DNA from 3 places in the Bacillus sp. DU-106 genome. Region 1 is predicted to be linked to each of the others. Evidence: riboswitches for the same ligand, from Rfam matches in the RefSeq annotation. Region 1 holds a riboswitch; each other region holds the start of a gene.
What was found. Region 1 has a riboswitch for thiamine pyrophosphate ahead of C3Y97_RS02240 (MTH1187 family thiamine-binding protein). Riboswitches for the same ligand answer to the same signal wherever they lie in the genome.

Region 1 (7,217 bases):
CCTATGAAAGTTTAAATTTACAAATTGAAGAGCAACTGGAGCAAATTAAAGAAATGAATGAGGAAGAAATAGAAGAGTTTCAAAACGGTAATACGTTATATGAAATGTCACCTATTATTATTGGTGAAACATATTATGAGCTAAAAGACACGAATACATTACAATTTGTATTTAGTAAAAATATGCAAAGTGTAGAAATAATATTTAATAGTGTTAATTGGAAAGAGACAACAATTACTCGTTATGCACAACAAATACAAGGTGTTTTAATTAATAAATCACAAAATAATAATAATCATATAAATAATTTTAATGTTATTACAGAGGCCGAGATGGCACTTTATAGTCAAGTGAATGATACGACAGCAGTATATCCTGAGAAAAGTATCGTCGATATGTTCTATAATACTGTTACTCAATTTCCAAATCGTATAGCTTTATCTTCAAGGGAAGGTACTTTAACTTATGAGGAGCTAAATAAAAAAAGTAATCAAATAGCTCATATGTTAATTAAAAACGGCGTCCAATTAGGAGACTATGTTGGAATATTTATGAAACGTAGCATAGACACAGTAGTAAGTATGGTAGCTATATTAAAAGCTGGTGCAGCGTATGTTCCGATTGATCCAGATTATCCGGAAAGTAGAATACAGTACATTATTCAAGATAGCCAAGCGAAAGTTATATTGATGAAAGAGACGCCTATAACATGTGATGGGGTTCAAACAGTTTCAATGTATGATAGTGAAACTTATGAAGATACAGATGTAAAGTTGTCTATTCATTGTGATGATGTAGCTTATATGATTTATACATCTGGTTCAACAGGGAATCCAAAGGGAACGATGTTAGCTCATAGAGGCGTTGTTAATCTGTATACTTGGATGAAAAAGCAATATGAATTGACAGAAGAGGATGTATTTGCCCAATTTCCTTCCTTTAGTTTCGATGCTTCTGTATGGGAGTCATTTGCTTCTTTATTCTGTGGAGGAAACTTATATGTACTATTAGAGGAAGAGCGATTGTCTGTAGAAGCATTTGCAAATGCAATCTATAAAGTGAAAGCAACTTCAATCTTGGCATTAGCAACAATTTTTGTTCGACAAGTAGCAACTTATTTAGCAGAAGAAGATATATATAAGCTAGCTTCCCTAAAAAGAATTGCGATTGGCGGTGAAATGTTGCCTGTAGAGGTTATTAAATTGTGGAGAGAAAGAATAGGTACAAATGTTGAAATTCATAATGTATACGGACCGACAGAATGTACTGTAGTGACGACAACCTATAAAATACCTAGTCAGTTAAATGAGGATGTTGCGAGTATTCCCATTGGTAAACCATGTGCTAATTATCAAGTTATGATTTTGGATGAGAATATGAATCTTTGTCCAATTGGTGTACCTGGTGAATTATATATAGATTCAGTGGGATTAGCAAAAGGGTATTTTAATAAGCCTAATAAAACAATTGAAGCTTTTATTCCGAACCCTTTTAATCCTATAGTTAATATATATAAAACAGGTGATATCGTTAAGTTGCTAGAGGATGGAAATATAGAGTTTTTACATCGGAAAGATGATCAAGTAAAAATTAGAGGACATCGTATTGAACTAGGCGAAATCCAAAGTAAAATTTCTCAAAATCATAATATAAAAGAAAATGCTGTTTTTGCTAAGAAGAGTAAGGAAGGTAGCCAATATTTAATCGCGTTCTATACAACTTTAAATAAAAAAGAAATACCAGAATTAGTTTATCAGTTACAAGAGCAATTACCAGATTATATGGTGCCATCTAAACTAATTTATATTAATGAATTACCACTTACACCTAATAAAAAGATTGATGTTAAGAAGTTAGCTCAGTTAGAAGAAAAGTGTGAACCGGTTCGGCTACAAGAATATGTTGCACCTTCTAATAAAGCAGAAAAACAAATAGCGAACGCCTGGGCGGAAGTATTAGGAATTTCAAAAGTTGGAGTGCATGATGATTTCTTTACAATTGGTGGACATTCATTAAAAGTATTACGAGTCTTAACATTGTTAAAAGAAGATTTCTCACATTTAACAATTCAAGATTTCTTTAAAGAAAGAACGATATATGGATTAGCTCGAATTGAGCGAGAAGTAAAAGTAGAGAAAGAAGAAGTATTTCGTGAATATAAAGTGATTCACGAACCAGATACTATCACGTATGCAAACGTTTTGGAAGAAAACCAGATTTCAAATGTCTTTTTAACAGGAGCTACTGGTTATTTAGGATCACACATATTATATGAATTGTTGAGAGATACATCTGCTACTATTTATTGTTTAGTAAGACCAACTAAAGATGTGCAGCAAAGAATTATAGATACATTAACAGGCTACTTTAATGATATATGTGAAGAATGGTTACAGCGTATACAGGCCGTAGCTGGTGATCTTGGAGAAGAGTATCTTGGGATGAGCGAAGAAGAATTTATGTTCATCAGTTCTAAGATGGATACGATAATTCATTGCGGTGCAGATGTAAGACATTTTGGAGATGTAAAACAATTTGAAAATATAAATGTCCAAGGAACTAGCCGTATGCTAACATTAGCGGAGAAAGGTGCTACATTCCATTTTATTTCTACAATTGGTATCCCGTTAGAATTAGCGGTAGATCAATGGGATACATACATGAAAACTGGTGATTTTAATTACAGTGTAGACTTAGAGAATGTATATTCAAATAGTAAACTACAAGCGGAAAACATTGTTCGTGAAGCAATGAAAAATGGTTTGCGTGGAAATATTTATCGTGCAGGTAATTTAGCATGTCATTCAGAAACAGGTTCGTTCCAACAAAATATTGAAGGAAACGCATTTTATCGTCTTATTAAAACAATGCTATTAATTGGGAAAGCACCAAATGTGAAGTGGAAAGTTGATTTCACACCAATTGATTTTGCTAGTAAATCAATTGTATCGTATTTGCAAGATGCGCAAATTATAGGAGAGACGTTACATATTTGTCATCCACATCAAATTGAGTTTGAACAATTTATACAGCTAATTGGAGAGTGTGGATACAATCTTGAAATGGTTCCACTTTCAGAATATGTAAATACCGGACTTGCATTAGCGAAGGGAAATGAAGTAATAGCAGAGTTAATTGCTTCTCAAGTTGCAGGAGATGGAGCGCAGCAATCTGAAATTGTAATGGGTACGCGTAGAACGAATAAATGGATTAAGAAAAAAGAATTGATAGTACCAGCAATTAATAAAGAATTTATTCAGCAGTTATTAGCTCATGGTGAAAAAGTTGGTTATTTTCCAAAAATAATGAAATGATTATGCATGCTTTTGTTTGTTCAATAAAATAAATCATGCTACAATGAAAACGAATTAAGGACCGGGGAGCCAATTGGCTGAGAGGATGTAAGTAAACATCGACCCTCAACCTGATCTGGATAATGCCAGCGTAGGGAGTTACTTAAAGTGATGTAGCATATGTTATTCTGTAATAACTTGCATACAAGGCTTTCCTACGCAGTAGGAAAGCCTTTTCTTATTTTTGAAATTTATTTTTGAAATTTATTTTTGAAATTTATTTTTATAAGGGGGATTTTATTATGTCACAACAAGTTACAATGTCATTTTCAGTAGTACCACAAGCAAAAACGAAAGATGTATATTCTGTTGTCGATAAAGCAATTGAAGTTGTGCAACAATCGGGAGTTCGTTATGAAGTAGGGGCAATGGAAACAACTTTGGAAGGAGAATTAGATGTACTTCTTGATGTCGTTAAACGTGCGCAACAAGCTTGCGTCGATGCTGGAGCAGAAGAAGTGATTACTTCTATTAAAATCCATTATCGTCCAAGCACTGGTGTAACGATAGATGAAAAGGTTTGGAAGTACCGTGATGAATATGCAAAACCAGAAGCAATCTAAACTTATTACAACTATTTGGCTTATCCTTCTCATTGCGATATGGGAAGGATCTGTTTCATTATTTAAAATCGAACCGTGGATTTTACCAAAGCCTTCTGCCATTGTTCAAGAATTAATTGGGATGAAAGATTTACTATTACCAAATACGATGCAAACACTGCAGGAAGTTATAATTGGACTATTCTTTGCAATTTTATTGGGGACGAGCATCGCAATTATTATGGACGTTATACCGTTATTTCGTATTTTAATAAATCCATTGCTCGTTATTTCGCAAACAATTCCAATTGTTGTACTTGCACCGCTATTTATTATTTGGTTTGGATATGGGATGTTGCCGAAAGTAATGGTCGTAATACTCGTTTGTTTCTTCCCAATTGCGCTTAGTATTTTAGAAGGTTTTCAAACAGTAGATAAAAACATGTTGAAACTGTTACAAACAATGAAGGCGACAAAATGGCAAGTTTACCAGAAAGTAAAATTTCCAGCAGTGCTTCCATACTTTTTCTCAGGTTTAAAAATTGCAGTTACATATAGCGTAATGGGGGCAATTATCGGAGAATGGCTCGGTGCAAGTGAAGGATTAGGCGTTATGCTTACGAGGGCTACAAAATCCTTTTTGACTGCCCGAGTATTTGGTGTTGCAGCAATCATCGTTATGGTGACATTATGCCTGTATTTTATCGTAGAGTTTATGGCAAGAATAACAGCACCATGGATATATAGAAAGGACGGCAGAAAATGAAAAAAGGTTTGAAAGTTATGTTAGCTGCCTTAGTAGCGGTAGGTGTGGCTGGATGTAATCCGGCAAAGAAAGAAGAAAGTGCAAGTAAAGATCAAAAAGTAAAAGTAGTATTAGATTGGTTTCCAAATACGAATCATACTGGCTTGTATGTAGCGCAAACGAAAGATTATTACAAAAAGCAAGGATTAGATGTAGAAATTATTCAACCAGGTGACAATGTAACAGCAGAGCAAATGATAGCATCAGGAAAAGCAGACTTCGCAATAAGCGCACAAGAAAATGTAACGTTAGCTCGTGTGGAAGGAATTCCTGTTGTATCTGTAGGAGCGATTATTCAGCATAACACTTCAGCGTTTGCATCGCTTAAGAAAGATAATATGACGTCACCGAAAGATTTTGAAGGTAAACGTTACGGCGGCTGGGGAGGACCAGCGGAAGAAGCGACATTAAAGACGATTATGGATAAACATCAAGCTGATTTTAATAAAGTTGAAAAAATCATCTTAGGACAAACAGATTTCTTTAAATCAATCGGTCGTGATGCAGATTTCGAATGGATTTATTACGGTTGGGATGGTATTGAAGCGAAGCGCCAAGGAAAAGAGTTAAATACGATTATGGTGAAGGACTTAGATCCAGCGCTTGATTTCTATAGTCCTGTTATTATTACGAGTGAAAAACATACGAAGCAAGATAAAGACTTTGTGAAAAAGTTTATGAGTGCAACGACAGAAGGTTATAATTTTGCAATTAAGGAACCGAAAGAGGCTGCTGATATTTTAATTAAAGCTGTTCCAGATGTAAATAAAGATTTAGTTCAAGAAAGCCAAAAATGGTTAAGTACGAAGTATCAAGATGATGCTAAAGCATGGGGAGTACAGAAGGAAGAAATTTGGACGAATTACATGAATTTCTTATATGACAACAAAGTTATTAAAAAGAAAATCGATGTAAAAGATGCTTTTACAAATGAATTCCTTCCAAGTGAAAAATGAGCGGATTACAAATAAAAAATATAGTGAAATCTTTTGACGGAAAGAATGTATTAGAGAATATTAGTGCCTCTATACAAGAGGGAGAGTTTGTTTCCTTTGTAGGACCGAGTGGTTGCGGGAAAAGCACATTATTAAACATGATTGCAAATGTTGAAAAACCAACAAGCGGGAACGTAACGTATAACGATAAGCAAGTACAAGAGCAAGATGTTGTTAGTTATATGCCACAACAAGATTTATTACTACCGTGGCGATCAGCTTTGCAAAATATCGTTCTTCCGTTAGAAATTGAAGGAAAGCCGAAAAAACAAAGGCTGACAGAAGGAATGGAAGCATTAAAGCAGTTCCAACTAGATGAATATGCAGACCATTATCCAGATGAATTATCTGGTGGTATGCGTCAAAGAATTAGTTTTCTGCGCACATATTTATGTGAAAAGCCAATTATGCTGCTGGATGAGCCTTTTGGTAAATTAGATGCATTTACAAAAATGGAAGTACATAGCTGGCTTTTAAACTCTTGGCATCAAGAAAAGCAAACAATCGTTATGGTGACACATGACTTAGATGAGGCAATCTTGCTTTCAGATCGCGTATTTATTTTATCTCAAAGACCAGCGTCAATAGTTGGCGAGGTACAAGTGAAATTACCTAGGCCGAGAACGATGGATATGTTAACATCACTCGAATTAAAAAAGGATAAAGAAGAGATTTTAAGTGTGTTAGCTCCTTATATGAAAAAATAGAAAAAGCTGATGTTTTAATTTTAGACGAACCGACTAATCATTTGGATGTAGAAACTAAGATGGCTTTACAGGAAGCGTTACAACAATACAAAGGAACGGTTTTAATTGTCTCACATGAACCTTCTTTCTATGAATCGTGGATAACAAAAGTATGGAATATAGAAGATTGGAATACTGAACAATATGAATAAAGAAAAGGCATTAGCTTTTAGGAGCTAATGCCTTTTCTTTGTGATTAACATGATTTTCGAGAACTCTTACATGAGAATTGTATGAAGAAGCACTCTTATGGTGCGCTTATAAGCGTGCTTTTTCTTTTGTTATATTTATAATACGAAAGCCTTTCCCTAACAGGTGACTATCTTTCTTTATATATATAGATAGTTCAAAATGGAATGAAAATAATTCCTTTATGTAAAGGATAATATGGATATTATAGGAAGACAATAGAAATTAAAGGAAATTCATGTAAAATTCAAATGAACTTCATATAAACTTCATATTAGAAATTAAATATAATTATAATAGGTTATTATGATATTTTTGATTTTTCGTAAAATTAAAAGTTTGAATTTAGGAGGTATTGCTCAAACCTAAATTCAAACTTTAGTGAATTAATTAATGGATATTACGTCTAGTTTTCGCTAATGACGGTATTTAAAAGTTCGGCAGGATTACCTGTTCCTGCACCGCCAATTGTAATAGATCCACCAGGAGGAATTTCACCATTCCATCCTGCGTTCGTAATTACATAATGATTATTTGTTTTACTACTAATTTTAGAATCCCAAACTTGTGTTAAATTACCGCTATAA
Region 2 (7,217 bases), 2.0 Mb from region 1:
TTGAAGGTTATAGAGATGAGGTATCAATTCAGTTTGTAACGATTGGAGAAAAATCTTAAAAAAGAGCTCGAGGTTGATGGATACTTTATCAACCTCGAGCTCTTTTTAATACCGTTTAAATAACTTACATTACTTCATTTAATCGAGTCTCACTCGTTTCTTCAATCGCATTTGAATTTTGAACTGAATTATTTTGTGCTTCTTTTTCTTTACGAGCCTTTTGTAGCATTTCAAGTATAATCCATAAAGGAACACCTTTATCTTTTAGCATCTTCCATAAATCTAATTCATTAAATTTATGCTCAGGTTGTTTCATTTCTTTTTCAGATAAACGAATATCAAATTTGATGGAATCATTTGATTTTTTATCTTCAAGTTTAGTAGAAGAGATAGTATTATGCTCAAGATGAGATGGAGTTATTTTAGTAGGTTGAGATAATGTATGAATATTGAATCCGATTTGCATGCCTTTTCCTCCTTTTCAAGCAATGAGATTAGTTTTCTTATGGTTTTTAAATCTTTTTAACATGAGGAAACTATATCTAATTATAAATCTAAATAAATAGATTTACAAGTTATATTGTAAAAAGTAAATATTTGCTTGAATTAATATTTATCAACAGTTGTATATGTTTTCTATATATACAATGTATATAAAATAATTTACATTATGTTTAAGTTGTTAAATTATTCTGTTAATTTTTTCAGGAAGAAAAATGTAAACGTTTTATTAGGGGGGAGAAAGTATGGGGAAGTTATTTTTAAAAATATGTTTTTTTGCATTAGTGACCGTATGTTCATTCGCAGCGAAAATATCATACGCTGAAGAGAGGCAACAAAATAATTATCCTATCATATTGGTGAATGGATTTGCTGGATGGGGTAGAGAAGAAATGCTTGGCGTAAAATATTGGGGTGGTGTTCATGATATACAGGAAGATTTGAAACGAAATGGTTATACGGTACATACCGCAGCTGTTGGACCTGTTTCTAGTAACTGGGATCGTGCATGTGAATTGTATGCACAAATTAGCGGTGGGACAGTAGACTATGGTGCAGTCCATGCTGAGAAACATGGACATAATCGTTTTGGCAGAACTTATAGTGGTTTTGCGCCGAATTGGAGTGAAACAAATAAAGTTCATTTAGTTGGACATAGCATGGGTGGACAAACGATTAGAACATTAGTACAGCTATTAAAAGAAGGTAGTTTTGAAGAAAAGAATTATGTGAAAAATCACCCAGACACCAAAATATCACCACTATTTGAAGGCGGAAAATCATACGTTCATAGTGTTACAACATTAGCAACCCCTCACAACGGTACAACACTTGCGGATGGTAGTCTTCTACTGCCGTTTGTTAAAGATTTACTCATTACAGCTGCAAGCTTTGGAGGAAACAATAATTTATCATTATATGATTTTAAATTGGATCAATGGGGTATAAAGAAGAATGCTGGAGAGTCCTTTTTCCAATATAGTAATCGTATTCTAAATAGTTCACTTTGGAAAAATACAAAAGATATAAGTCAATGGGATTTAAGTACAGATGGTGCAAAGGAGTTAAATAATTGGGTAAAGACGCAACCAGATGTGTATTATTTATCCTATAGTGGACATGCATCACAAGCAGCACCTATAACAGGTTTACATTTGCCTCATATAACGATGAATAAAGTGTTAATGGGAAATGCATTTTTCTTAGGTTCTTATGCGAGATATGAAGAAAACCGTCCGCTAGTTGATACTTCTTGGTGGCAAAATGATGGTGTAGTAAATACAAATTCTATGATTGCACCATCTTCTAATGTTACTGTAAATAATAATGAGTCATTACAGATTGGAAAATGGAATCATATCGAAACAAAAGCGAATTGGGACCATCTCGACATGATAGGGTTAAGTGTTTCAGACTCGTTAGGTTTTTCTAGCATTCAAGAGTTTTATAGAACAATTGCTGAAAAGCTATCACGTTTACCGAAATAGGTAATAATAAAGCGCTCTCGATGGAATTCGAGAGCGCTTTATATTATATTGAAAGAGGGATTTGGTAGAAAAATATGGGGGGATATTATGAAAATTCAAGTTGTATTATCAGGATACGGAACAGTAGGCAGAGAGTTTATAAAATTATTAAATGAAAAATATTCATATATATATGAAACATATGGGATTCAATTAGTTGTAAGCGACGTATTAGGGAGAAATATTGCAATACATAATGAAGACGGCTTATCACTTCATCATTTATTAATGTATGGTGGCGGTACCGCTGCAATTGAAAAATATTTAGAGTATCATCCGAAGGAACGTGCAACAACTAGCATAAGTGGTACTGTATTGGTAGAATCAACAGTTACAAATCTTAAAGATGGAAATCCAGGGAAACAATATATGAAACAAGCGATTGAAAAACAGATGGATATAGTGGCAATTTCTAAAGGTGCGCTCGTTACAAATTGGAGAGAAATAAATGAAGCAGCAAAAGGCGCAAATATACGAATTCGATATAGCGGTGCAACAGCCGCTGCACTACCGACACTAGATATCGGACAATTTAGTTTAGCCGGTTGCAGTATTGAAAAAATAGAAGGAATATTAAATGGAACAACTAATTATATTCTTACGAAAATGTATGAGGAAGATATGACATTTGAAGAAGCACTGAAAGAAGCACAAAATAAAGGAATTGCTGAGACAAACCCTATATTAGATATAAGTGGTTCAGATAGTGCGTGTAAATTGTTACTTTTGACAAACAGCTTAATGGAAACAGAGAAAACACTTACTGATATACATATAAAAGGAATCGAGCACGTTACAAAACAGCAAATTCGAAATGCTAAGGAACAACATAAAATTATTAAATTAATAGCATCAACATATAAGGATGAGGGAGGCAATGTGAATTTAAATGTTGAACCGTGCCAAATAGAAAAAGATCATCCGTTAGCAAAAGTAAATGGAACCGAAAAAGGAATTACGTTCTTTACAGATACGATGGGACAAGTTACTACAATTGGTGGGGCTTCTAATCCAAGAGGCGCTGCAGCTGCAGCTTTAAAAGATGTAATAAACTTATATCGAAAAGATTTGTAAGACCGTACCGCCCTTTATAAAAAATACATATGCCGTGGACCTTTTGAGAATGAAATAAATATGCAAAAATGATTGCAGGGGGTAAGAAATTGTTTAAGGATTTTAAAGTTGTTAAAGAACGTCCCGTTTATATTCAATTGAAAGATTATTTGAAGAAAATGATTATGAAAGGGCATTTGCTCGGGGATCAAAAAATCCCATCAACAAGGGAACTAAGTGAATTACTAAGTGTGAGTAGAAACACTGTACTCGCTGCTTATGCAGATTTAGAGCAAGAAGGACTCATTTATGCAGTTAAAGGAAAAGGGAACTTTGTTGCCAAGGTGGATATATCTAACACTTCGTCTGTTGAAATAGATTGGAAAAATAAACTTAATACAGTGACCGCATTAGCGGACGAATTAGATTTAATGAAACATGGTGTTCGTTGGGAAAAGGGAATGATTGTTTTTAATAGTATAGCCCCGGATGAGAAGCTATTTGATGTTGAAAATTTCAAAAGAGCTTTTCTTACTCGTATGTCCATTGAAGGGGACATCGTATTGAACTACGGATATGCAAAGGGATATAGACCGTTAATGAATTATTTACTTCATTACATGGAAATGAAAGGTGTAGACATTTCGAATAAAGATATTCTAATTACAAATGGATTTACAGAAGGATTGGATATTGTACTCTCTTCTTTATCAAAAAAATCCGGTCGTGTCATTTGTGAGAATCCAACTCACCATGCTGCACTTAAGCTTTTCCGTTTACATGGACTTGAAGTTCATGGGATTGATATGCATGAGGATGGTATTGATACGAATGAAGTTGAAAAAAGTTTGCGTGAAAAAGATTTTGATTTTGCTTATTTAATTCCTTCTTATCATAATCCAACCGGTATTGTTACGAGTTCAGAGAAAAGAACGGAATTGATGAGGTTATTCTCAAAATACAACGTTCCTATTATAGAGGACGGATTTAATGAAGAATTACGTTATTCAGGTTCACATTTAGCTCCATTATTAACTTTTGCGGGAGCTGGCAATAATGTGATTTATATTAGTAGCTTTTCAAAGGTGCTTTTCCCTGGTTTACGTGTAGGCTGGATTATTGCAGATAAAGAGCTGATTCATTATTTAGAAAGCGTAAAAAGAGCAAGAACGATTCACACATCTACGCTAGATCAAGCTGTTCTGTTTCAATATTTACATGAGGGATATTTTGAAAAATATTTAAAAAAGGCAAGATCTGTTTATAAGAAAAAATATGAGTTAGCTGTCGGGGCATGTAACCAGTACATTCCTTTTAAAAGAATGACTGGAGATGGTGGACTTCATTTATTTATAGAGCTAGAAGAGCATATGAATGCCCGCACACTTTTACAAAAGTGTTATGAGAAAGGCGTTACGTTTTCACCTGGAGATGTTTTTTACTCTGATGGAGAAGGAGCAAACACTTTCCGATTAGGGTTTTCGCGCTTGAAAGAAGAAGAAATAGTTCGTGGAATTAAAATAATTGGTGATACATTAAAAAATGAAATTTGGAGTTGAGAAAATGAAAATCGGTGTTATTATGGGCGGGGTATCGTCTGAAAAACAAGTTTCAATTATGACGGGGAATGAAATGATTGCTCATTTAGATAAAAATAAGTATGAAATAGTTCCAATTACATTAAACGAAAAAATGGATTTAATTGAAAAAGCGAAAGACATTGACTTTGCATTGCTCGCATTACACGGAAAATACGGAGAAGATGGGACAGTTCAAGGAACACTGGAGAGTTTAGGGATTCCTTATAGCGGAAGTAATATGTTATCTAGCAGTATATGTATGGATAAAAATATTTCGAAAAAGATTTTACGTTATGAAGGTGTAGAAACACCAGATTGGATTGAACTTACAAAAATGGAGGATCTAAATCTTGATGAGTTAGATAAGTTAGGATTTCCATTAGTGGTAAAACCAAACTCTGGCGGATCGAGTGTCGGGGTGAAAATCGTTTACAATAAAAATGAATTGATCTCAATGCTAGAAACTGTATTCGAATGGGATTCTGAAGTAGTAATTGAGAAGTATATAAAAGGTGATGAAATTACATGTTCTATTCTGGATGGAAAACAGTTACCTATAGTTTCAATTCGACATGCAGCCGAGTTCTTTGATTACAATGCAAAATATGATGATACTAGTACCGTTGAGGAAGTTATCGAACTTCCAGCAGAAATTAAGGAACGTGTAAATAAAGCTTCACTGACTTGTTATAAAGCATTAAAATGTAGTGTTTATGCAAGAGTTGATATGATGGTGAAGGACGGAATTCCATATGTAATGGAAATTAATACATTACCAGGGATGACACAATCAAGCCTATTGCCCAAAAGTGCAGAAGCAGCGGGAATTAGTTATAGCAAACTATTAGATATGATTATTGAAACATCATTAAAAGTTAGAAAAGAAGAAGGGTTTTAAGGAGATTATATAACGAATTTTTTTGACAGTTTCACGAAGTATGCTATGATGAATACATTATAAAAACAAAATATTTATCCACTAGGGGGGCCTTTTATAGGCTGAGATCAAATGTGATTTTGAGACTCTTAGTACCTGATCTGGTTAATGCCAGCGTAGGGAAGTGGGAAAGACGTTGCTATTTAATGAGTAAATAAATACTGTCAATTTCACTTTCTTTACGCCTGTAAAGAAAGTTTTTTTATTTTACAGCTTTAATAATTGTGGATAAATACTTATATTTTATACATTATTGGAGGGATTTAAATGACTTTTTCACAATCATTACGTAAAGAAGTAGATTCAATTTGGGAAGCGAGTTTTAACCATCCTTTTGTAAAAAAACTTGGTGAAGGAACATTAGATTTAGCTAGTTTTCGCTATTATGTGCTTCAAGATTCATATTATTTGAGTCATTTTGCTAGAGTACAAACTTTAGGAGCTGCAAAAGCTCTTGAATTAGAGACGACAGCTCGTATGGCACATCATGCTCAAAATACATATGAGGCCGAGTTATCTTTACATGAGAATTTTGCTAAAAAACTAGGGATAACGAAAGAAGAAAAAGATAATTTTATTCCTGCGCCAACTGCATATGCGTATACTTCACATATGTATCGTGCTGCGTATGAAGGGCATTTAGGAGATACCATTGCAGCAATTTTACCTTGCTATTGGTTGTATTATGAAATTGGCGAACGCTTAAAAGAGTGCCAGCCGGAAGAGCCAATTTATAACGAATGGATTTCTGCTTATGGATCTGATTGGTTCCGTACGCTAGTTGAAGAACAAATTACACGTTTAGATACTATCGCTGAAAAAGTAACAGAGGCAGACCGCAAACGTATGAAACAGCATTTTATTATTAGCAGTCAATATGAATATTCATTTTGGGAAATGGCTTATACATTAGAAAAGTGGCCAGTGGATACAGACGTAAAAGACGTAATTGGATAAAGAATAGAAGTAATGTTATAGATAGGTCTGGATCATACCTATCTATATATTTTTTCTTGTCAAATTTGCGTAAAGTTATTAGTGCTACGGATATGGCGAAATAGAATATCGATAATTTAGCTCATTTACTTGTCTACGCATTAACTGGATAAACTTCTGTCACATTTATTTTACAATTAAAGAACGTAAATGTTGGTGGTATGAAGTTAAATAAGAAAAGAAACCCGAGCTATTAGCTGTAACGGAGTTGTTTTTTCTTCGCAGGAATTCCTAAATTATCATGGAGTGTTGTTAATACGATATGCAAATATGCATATCGTATTTTTTTGAGTTCTTTATGTGTTAAAATTAGATATAAAGATATAGAAATATAAAGAAGCAAAAGCAGGAATATCCAATGAATTTTGAGAGGTGTTATATGTTTACAAATAAGAAATTAATTCGATTTGGTTTATCGTTGTTTGTATTTTTAGGGATAATTAATTTTACAATCAGCTATTTCCAAACATATCTTGAAACAGCAGCAGATATTAAATGGGTAATTCCAGAAATTTGGAAAACTATTTTGCTAGATGTTCCTCAAGGTATACTTGTTCTTTTAGGCGCAATTGCTTTATATGATTTCACAAAAGAGGCATCACAAAAAGACGCATCAATCTAAGT
Region 3 (7,217 bases), 310 kb from region 1:
TCGTTTTTAAATACATCTCACTTAATGGTGTTCCAGAGTATCCTACTGTTTTTCCTTCTAAATCTTTCGGTGATTGAATGCCCGCTGATTTCAGTGATACAACATGATTTAATGGTGAACGTACGACAGCCCCAATTGATTTCACTGGAATTTGCTCATTCGCTCTCGCCATAACAACATCTGGCTGATAATACAAGCCAACTGTCACCTTCCCTGCTGCTGCTAGCGTTAATGGATCAGTCGGATTAGAAGGGAATTTAATATTTACCTTTACACCTTCTTCTTTAAAGTATCCTTTTTCAATTGCTGCATAGATAAAGCTATGTACCGCATTTGGATACCAATCTAACATGACTGTTATTTCTTTCTCTTTTTTACTTTTATCTGATGCTGAATTACTCGAACATCCTGCAATTATTGCAATTAATAATGTAAACACAAAGATGCGCTTTAAAAATTTCATGAATGCTTCCTCCAACTAATGAATTTCTTTTCTAATATGGAAATAATTACGACGAAGAAAATAGCTAATAATGATAACAATACAATAGGTGCAAATACGCCAGCTCCATCTAACTGCGTCATCATTCTCTTACTGAAATATCCAAGCCCAGCTTGTGCACCGAGCCATTCTCCAATTGCTGCTCCGATAACACTAAGCGGAACTGCAATTTTTAAAGCTGAGAAAAAATAAGGAAGAGCAGACGGCAACTTTAATTTAAGAAAAATATCTCTTTTTGTTGCTCCATATGTAACTAAGAGCTCCTCCCATTCTTTTTTCGTACTACGCAGTCCATCATACGTATTGACCGCAATTGGGAAAAACGTAATTAAAACTGTGACAACAACCTTACTCCAAATTGTATATCCAAACCATAAAACAAATAGCGGAGCAAGCGCAGTAATTGGAATCGTTTGTGAAGCAACTAATAATGGATAAAATGCTCTTTCCATCCATGTACTCGCATTCATTAACATCGCTAGCCCTACACCTAATACGATAGAGATAACAACACCTATTAAAACGACGTATAACGTTGCAGGTAAATGAACTGTAAATAATATGTCTTTTAGTTTCCATATCTTCATTACAATCGCAGACGGTGACGGTAAAATGTACATCTCATCTACAATTCTTGCTCCTATTTCCCACACAGCTAGTAAAATACTAGAAAGTGTAATAGCAGGAACTAATTCTTTCAATCGGTTCATCACACAAGTACCTGCCTTTGTAACATACTAAGAAGCTCATCTTTCAGCGCTAATACTTCCGGTTTATATAAATCTTTTCGTGTTCTGTTATGATCAAGCGGTACAGTCCGCTCAGTCAAAGTCGTTATCGGCTGCTGTTCCACTACTAAAACTCTGTTTGAAAGAAATAACGCTTCTTCAACATCATGAGTAATGAATAAAATTGTTTTTTCCCACTCTTGCCATTGTTCAAACAACCATTCTTGCAAAGAGGTCTTCGTTAAAGCATCCAACGCACTAAATGGTTCATCTAACAGCAATATCTCCCCGCCTGTTAATAAAGTTCGAATAAAAGATACACGTTGTCTCATCCCACCAGATAAATCTTTCGGATATTTTTGCTCATACCCTTGCAAACCAAATTTATGTAACAGTTCCTTTGCCTTTACTTCTGCTTCTTTCTTCTGTACACCTTGGCACTCTAGCGGCAGGGCAGCATTCTCAATAATTGTTCTCCACGGCAAAAGCATATCTTTTTGCGGCATATATCCTACAGGATGGTTCTTTGTTTCTGTCAATTCTATCTGTCCAGTACTTACCTTTTCTAGACCTGTAATAAGGCGAAATAAAGTACTTTTTCCACATCCACTCGGTCCGATAATACTGACAAACTCTTTCTCATATATAGAAGCATTTAATTCATGGATGATTGGTTTCTCATCGTAATGAAAAGAAACATTATGAAACTGTAGTATGTTCTTGCTCCTCAAATCCCCACATCTCCTTACGATAGGACATATCCCAGAATAAATATTCAAATCGACTGGAATATAAGAAGATCTCCTCTAATCTTTCTAGTTCTTTCTCAGACTTTCCAACTGCCATTTCATTTAATAAATCTATTAACCAAATACAAAGATTACCGTATTCTTCCGAACTATATCCTTGAATCCACTCACCAAAAAACTCATGATCTCTTGCTCCAGGAATATCATTTAAACGCTTTCCAATTTCCCAATAGCTCCACATACATGGAAGAAGCGCTGCTATTAATTCCGCAAGTGTGCCATTTTGAGATACAGACATCATGTAATTTGTATAAGCTAAATTTTTAGCAGATGGTTTCGCAGACTCTATCTCCTCTATAGAAATTCCAAGTCTTTTTGCATATTGTTTATGGATTGTCATTTCGCCATTTAATATACCATCAATTTGTTCAGCGAACTTTCCCATTACTTGTGGATTCGTTGCTTTTACAACACCAATCGCATATAACTTTGCATAATCTAGCAGATATAAATAATCTTGAATAATATAATACTGGAATTTATCTTTTTCTAACGTGCCATCTCCCATACCCACTACAAACGGATGATTATGACTCATCTCCCAAACCGGTTGCACAGTTTCTAATAATCTATCGCAAAATTTCATTTCTCTATCCCCTTTCAATATATGTATCTAAATAAAAAACCACTTCTATATATAAGAAGTGGTTACAGCAAATAAAGTTATACATTTATTCGATGTTCCACTTCCCTTCGCTAGTATTACCTAGATCAGGTGTTGTAAGGGTTAAGGATTATTCCTCTCTCAGCAAGTCAAGCACCCCTAGTGGTTTCAATATGAAATTTTCAAATAAAAAAGCCCCGTTTCTATACGCAAAGAAACGGGGACTCATTGTTAGTGTCCGAATTGCTTCCCTACGCTAGCATAATCTAGATCAGGTAATAAAAAGGATCAAAGGCTTACGGCCTACTCTCAGCTGGCAACACCAGCTCTCCTAGCAAACTATAAAATTATCACTGTCAGTATAACACCCTAATAAGACATCATCAACTTTTTTAATTTTCTTAATTATCAACATAATATCAAAATTATACAATACATACATTCTATTTTAGAAAATAAAACCCCAATTAATTGTATAAAAAGGAATCATTATCCTCAAAAAATTTATTTTTATATTGATTTCATATTACATTTATGTGAATACCCCCACTATATTATATCTTTATACTATAATAAAATTACAACTATACAACTAGAGGAGGTCTCTATTCCATGAATATGAAAGCTACTGCTTTAACAGCAACTACTGTAGCGATTGCTTCTTTACTTCCTTCTATGGGTGAAACAAATGTACAAAAAGCAAACGCTGAACAATTATCTAATATTAAAACTGGGTATGTCAAAGTCGATCAAGTAGCATTACATACAGAAGATAACGTAAAAAGCACATCAATTGATACAATTCGCTTTAATACAAAAGTGAACATCATTGAAACAACTAATGGTTGGTATAAAGTATCTGTTCATAATAAAGTAGGTTATGTACAAAAAGATGCTATTTTACTAAAAAACAAACTTCAATCTAATGATCAATACATCGTTAATGCTAATGCATTAAACGTTCGCTCTGAACCTAATTTAGAATCTTCCATTTTAGATGTATTACCAAATGGTAAGTTTATTACCGTTCAAGAAGATCAAGGCGAATGGTATAAAATATCACATAATGGCCAAACAGGTTACGTACAAAAAGCATTCATCTCTAATGGTTCACAACCCTTAGTAAAAGGAATCACCGTTCAAAATAATACAAAATATACTGTTGCAACACCTAATCTAAATGTACGTAGCACCGCTAGTACAAGTAGCGCTCTACTCGGTTCATTACAAAACGGTACTCAAGTACAAGTAGTAGAAACTGTAGGTACTTGGTATAAAATTCGTTTTGGCACAGGATACGGATATGTAGCAAAACACTATGTAGTACAAAATCAACCACAAGCTAAAACAGATCAGCCTTCATCAATTCCAGCTGCTTTCAAATTCCCCGCTCAAGGAAGAATTAGCTCAACCTTTGATATACGCTGGGAACAAATGCATTATGGTATAGATATTGCCGCTCCAGGAAACGTCTCTATCCAAGCTGCTGCTGCAGGTAAAGTTGTGAAATCTTATTATTCAGCTAGCTATGGCAATGTTGTTTTCATTGCGCATCAAATCAATGGGAAATTATATACAACTGTTTATGCTCATATGAAGGATCGCACTGTACAAGCTGGTGATCAAGTACAGACTGGACAATTAATAGGTCATATGGGAAACACAGGTCATTCATACGGGCAACATCTTCATTTTGAATTACATAATGGAGAATGGAATTTTGAAAAAACAAATGCAGTAAATCCACTGCCATATTTAGTTAGGTAAATTGTATGCCACGCAATATACCTCTTATAATTGAATACGTAGCCTTTTTAGGTTTAATCTGTTGTTTAATCATTTACAATACAAACATTGTATTTTTATCTATTATTATTGCTTTTGTTGCATTAGAAATTATGATGGAATCATTTCAAGTGCAACTAAAACAAAAAATTGCCCATATTTATAATGCTATTTTTCTTTTGAGTGCTCTCATAACAAATATAATTAGTAATGGCTTTTATTTATCTACTGTATTTCCAGTATTCTTTATGGCTGTTTTATTATTTGTAGCTAGATATATTAATGTCCCTTATAACCAAAAACAAAAACAAGAAGCTTAGAAAGAGGAGACACTGTGTACCAATCTTTCAAAGATGCTCCAATAAAATACATATTGCATTTGTATAAGAAAGCCAATACTTTTTTTGGTATACAAGGAAGTTATACTGCACAACTTCTCCTATATGGAATGTTGTTTCTTGTCTTAATCACTTTCTCCTTGTTTTACTAACAAAAAAGGATCTCACATAAACTGGAGATCCTTTTTAATTTATATTAATTTTTCATATCGAAAATATTGTTTATCCACAAGCATATTTTTCATAAATAAAGCTCAGATTATATTTTTTCTCTAAGCTCATTCGTTGTTCGTCATCGCACCAATAGAAAAGAATATCATGAATCGTTGCGTAACGCTTATTTTTAAGAAATAGCCTAAAAAATGATGGTAAACAATCATGTAATTGTATAAATATATAATTGCGTAGTGTTTCTTCTTTATATTCAATGCCCTTACAAATATACAGTAATTCTTCACAATAATATGCATGCTGTGGAACTTGTATCATTTCGAAAAATGGCACATAAGATAGTAGCTTTCCAATAAAATGACCATATCGATCCATTACTCCTATCGTCATATGCTCCATCATTTCTTTCATCACATATAAATAATCATCTACATGCGTTGTCTTTAATGGGTCTAAGCGATCGGAAATTTGAGATAATACAGCTCTTTGACATGCTAAAACTGCCTGACTAGGTCCATAATATGATAGGAAATCTGTACACTTACGATATTTCCGTAATAAATCATGTGTATACAAATCATATACAAAAGTATTACAATACATTGCTAAACTCATCATATCACTATTTAATTGCTCTTTTGATAATGATTTCGCTCTCTTGCACATATAAAAGAATGTAAATTCCAATACTTCTTTATGAGATAATAAATGTTTACAATCGGTTATACACTTCTCATTAAATTTAACTCTATCCCAAATTTCAATATCCCTATCTGTCAATTCACCTATACGATATTTAATAATTAAATAATTTAAAGCAACTGATTGCGTCAAAAGATCCCATGTTTCATATTCCAATGAAGTATGAACAAACTCAGCTAATCCTTGCGCTATCATAAAATCATTTGCCTCTTCATACCAACCAATCTCTTGGCATAAGCGAAGAATACGCACTAAAGTTGGAATTTCATCTTTATGAAACTGCGGTAATTTCTTTGCTTTATTCATGCCATATACGATAAATGCCGCTAAATTTTCTTCTTTATAAAATTCTTTCTCTTTCCATACTAATATAGTTCGTTCTTTCCCCTCACCTTTTGGGTGACAAGGTACAAGCAAAGAAAATAATTCAGCGAAATTATTTGGTTCTATATATGTATCTGTAACCAAATTCCAATTTGGATCGCCCTGTACAGCCTTCATATAATTCCCCTTCCCTTTTCATCTATGTAGGAAATATTAATTTATTATCGCACCACTAAAAATTAATATTGTTATATTCAAAATCTCTCATAATACTTATATCTATCAGTATATCATCTTTTCTCTTATTAAAAATTAAGAATAACAAATTTTAAAAAAATGTCGAAATTATTAACCACATACTTATTATATAATGTCTCAGATACATCACGCTAACATATTAGTTTAATCCATATATACTAGAATAATGTATCTGAAATTTATATATAATTTAGCTCTTTATGAGTGACCATTAAACTCTCGGTTAATGAAAGTTTCAATTTACTCTGTACGCTCTGAGATTTCGCTCAAGGCAAATCCAGCTTGATCATCTGCTGATTCCCTTATAGCTAAATCTCCTAGTGCTAACATGCCAATAAGTTGACCACTATCAACTACTGGTAATCGTCTAATTTGATGCTGTGCCATTAGCTCTGTAGCTTTTTCAATAGAATCATTTGGAGAAACTGAGATAATATTTGTTGTCATTACATTTGTAATCTTATTAGATCCAGGATGTTTTTCAGCAATCCCTCGAACGACTAAATCACGATCAGTAACAAGCCCAACAACTTGCTCATTTTCAACAACAGGAATTAATCCAATCGATTCTTCCTTCATTTTTACAGCTGCCTCATATACATTGTCTAGCGGTGTACAATGTACAATATGGGTACTCATTAAGTCTCTCACTCGTGTCATTATGATTTCCTCCTTTTTATACATACCATAGCTTTTCCAAAATTCCTTTATTTATTTCTGGAAAGTAACGTAATAAAAAGGATTAACAAAATAAAAAAGAGCCAGCATAATGCTGACTCTTTTTGGTATGACCCGTACGGGATTCGAACCCGTGTTACCGCCGTGAAAGGGCGGTGTCTTAACCACTTGACCAACGGGCCATGGCTCCGCAGGTAGGACTCGAACCTACGACCGATCGGTTAACAGCCGATAGCTCTACCACTGAGCTACTGCGGAATAATATATGGTGGGCCTAAATGGACTCGAACCATCGACCTCACGCTTATCAGGCGTGCG

Region 2: it holds a riboswitch for thiamine pyrophosphate, as region 1 does, so the genes downstream of both, tenA (thiaminase II) here and C3Y97_RS02240 (MTH1187 family thiamine-binding protein) in region 1, are expected to answer to the same signal.
Region 3: it holds a riboswitch for thiamine pyrophosphate, as region 1 does, so the genes downstream of both, tenA (thiaminase II) here and C3Y97_RS02240 (MTH1187 family thiamine-binding protein) in region 1, are expected to answer to the same signal.

The regions. Positions count from the first base shown of each region.
Region 1 covers NZ_CP026607.1:420,679-427,895, forward strand. The annotation lists gene C3Y97_RS02235 (non-ribosomal peptide synthetase family protein) at 1-3,314, shown strand, start outside; TPP riboswitch at 3,367-3,468, shown strand; gene C3Y97_RS02240 (MTH1187 family thiamine-binding protein) at 3,596-3,916, shown strand; gene C3Y97_RS02245 (ABC transporter permease) at 3,888-4,661, shown strand; gene C3Y97_RS02250 (ABC transporter substrate-binding protein) at 4,658-5,656, shown strand; gene C3Y97_RS02255 (ABC transporter ATP-binding protein) at 5,653-6,402, shown strand; partial or broken gene C3Y97_RS02260 (P-loop NTPase family protein) at 6,399-6,593, shown strand; gene C3Y97_RS02265 (glycosyl hydrolase family 18 protein) at 7,037-7,217, opposite strand, start outside.
Region 2 covers NZ_CP026607.1:2,467,900-2,475,116, forward strand. The annotation lists gene C3Y97_RS12570 (lipoprotein BA_5634 family protein) at 1-59, shown strand, start outside; gene C3Y97_RS12575 (DUF3914 domain-containing protein) at 125-466, opposite strand; gene C3Y97_RS12580 (esterase/lipase family protein) at 747-1,988, shown strand; gene C3Y97_RS12585 (homoserine dehydrogenase) at 2,076-3,101, shown strand; gene pdxR (MocR-like pyridoxine biosynthesis transcription factor PdxR) at 3,191-4,639, shown strand; gene C3Y97_RS12595 (D-alanine--D-alanine ligase) at 4,644-5,558, shown strand; TPP riboswitch at 5,632-5,737, shown strand; gene tenA (thiaminase II) at 5,865-6,554, shown strand; gene C3Y97_RS12610 (DUF3937 domain-containing protein) at 6,952-7,215, shown strand.
Region 3 covers NZ_CP026607.1:735,381-742,597, reverse strand. The annotation lists gene C3Y97_RS03860 (ABC transporter substrate-binding protein) at 1-463, opposite strand, end outside; gene C3Y97_RS03855 (ABC transporter permease) at 460-1,212, opposite strand; gene C3Y97_RS03850 (ABC transporter ATP-binding protein) at 1,212-1,961, opposite strand; gene tenA (thiaminase II) at 1,930-2,625, opposite strand; TPP riboswitch at 2,711-2,814, opposite strand; TPP riboswitch at 2,875-2,986, opposite strand; gene C3Y97_RS03840 (SH3 domain-containing protein) at 3,256-4,410, shown strand; gene C3Y97_RS03835 (hypothetical protein) at 4,416-4,748, shown strand; gene C3Y97_RS03830 (DUF3965 domain-containing protein) at 4,989-6,140, opposite strand; gene C3Y97_RS03825 (CBS domain-containing protein) at 6,462-6,881, opposite strand; tRNA gene C3Y97_RS03820 (tRNA-Glu) at 7,010-7,081, opposite strand; tRNA gene C3Y97_RS03815 (tRNA-Asn) at 7,083-7,157, opposite strand; tRNA gene C3Y97_RS03810 (tRNA-Ile) at 7,166-7,217, opposite strand, start outside.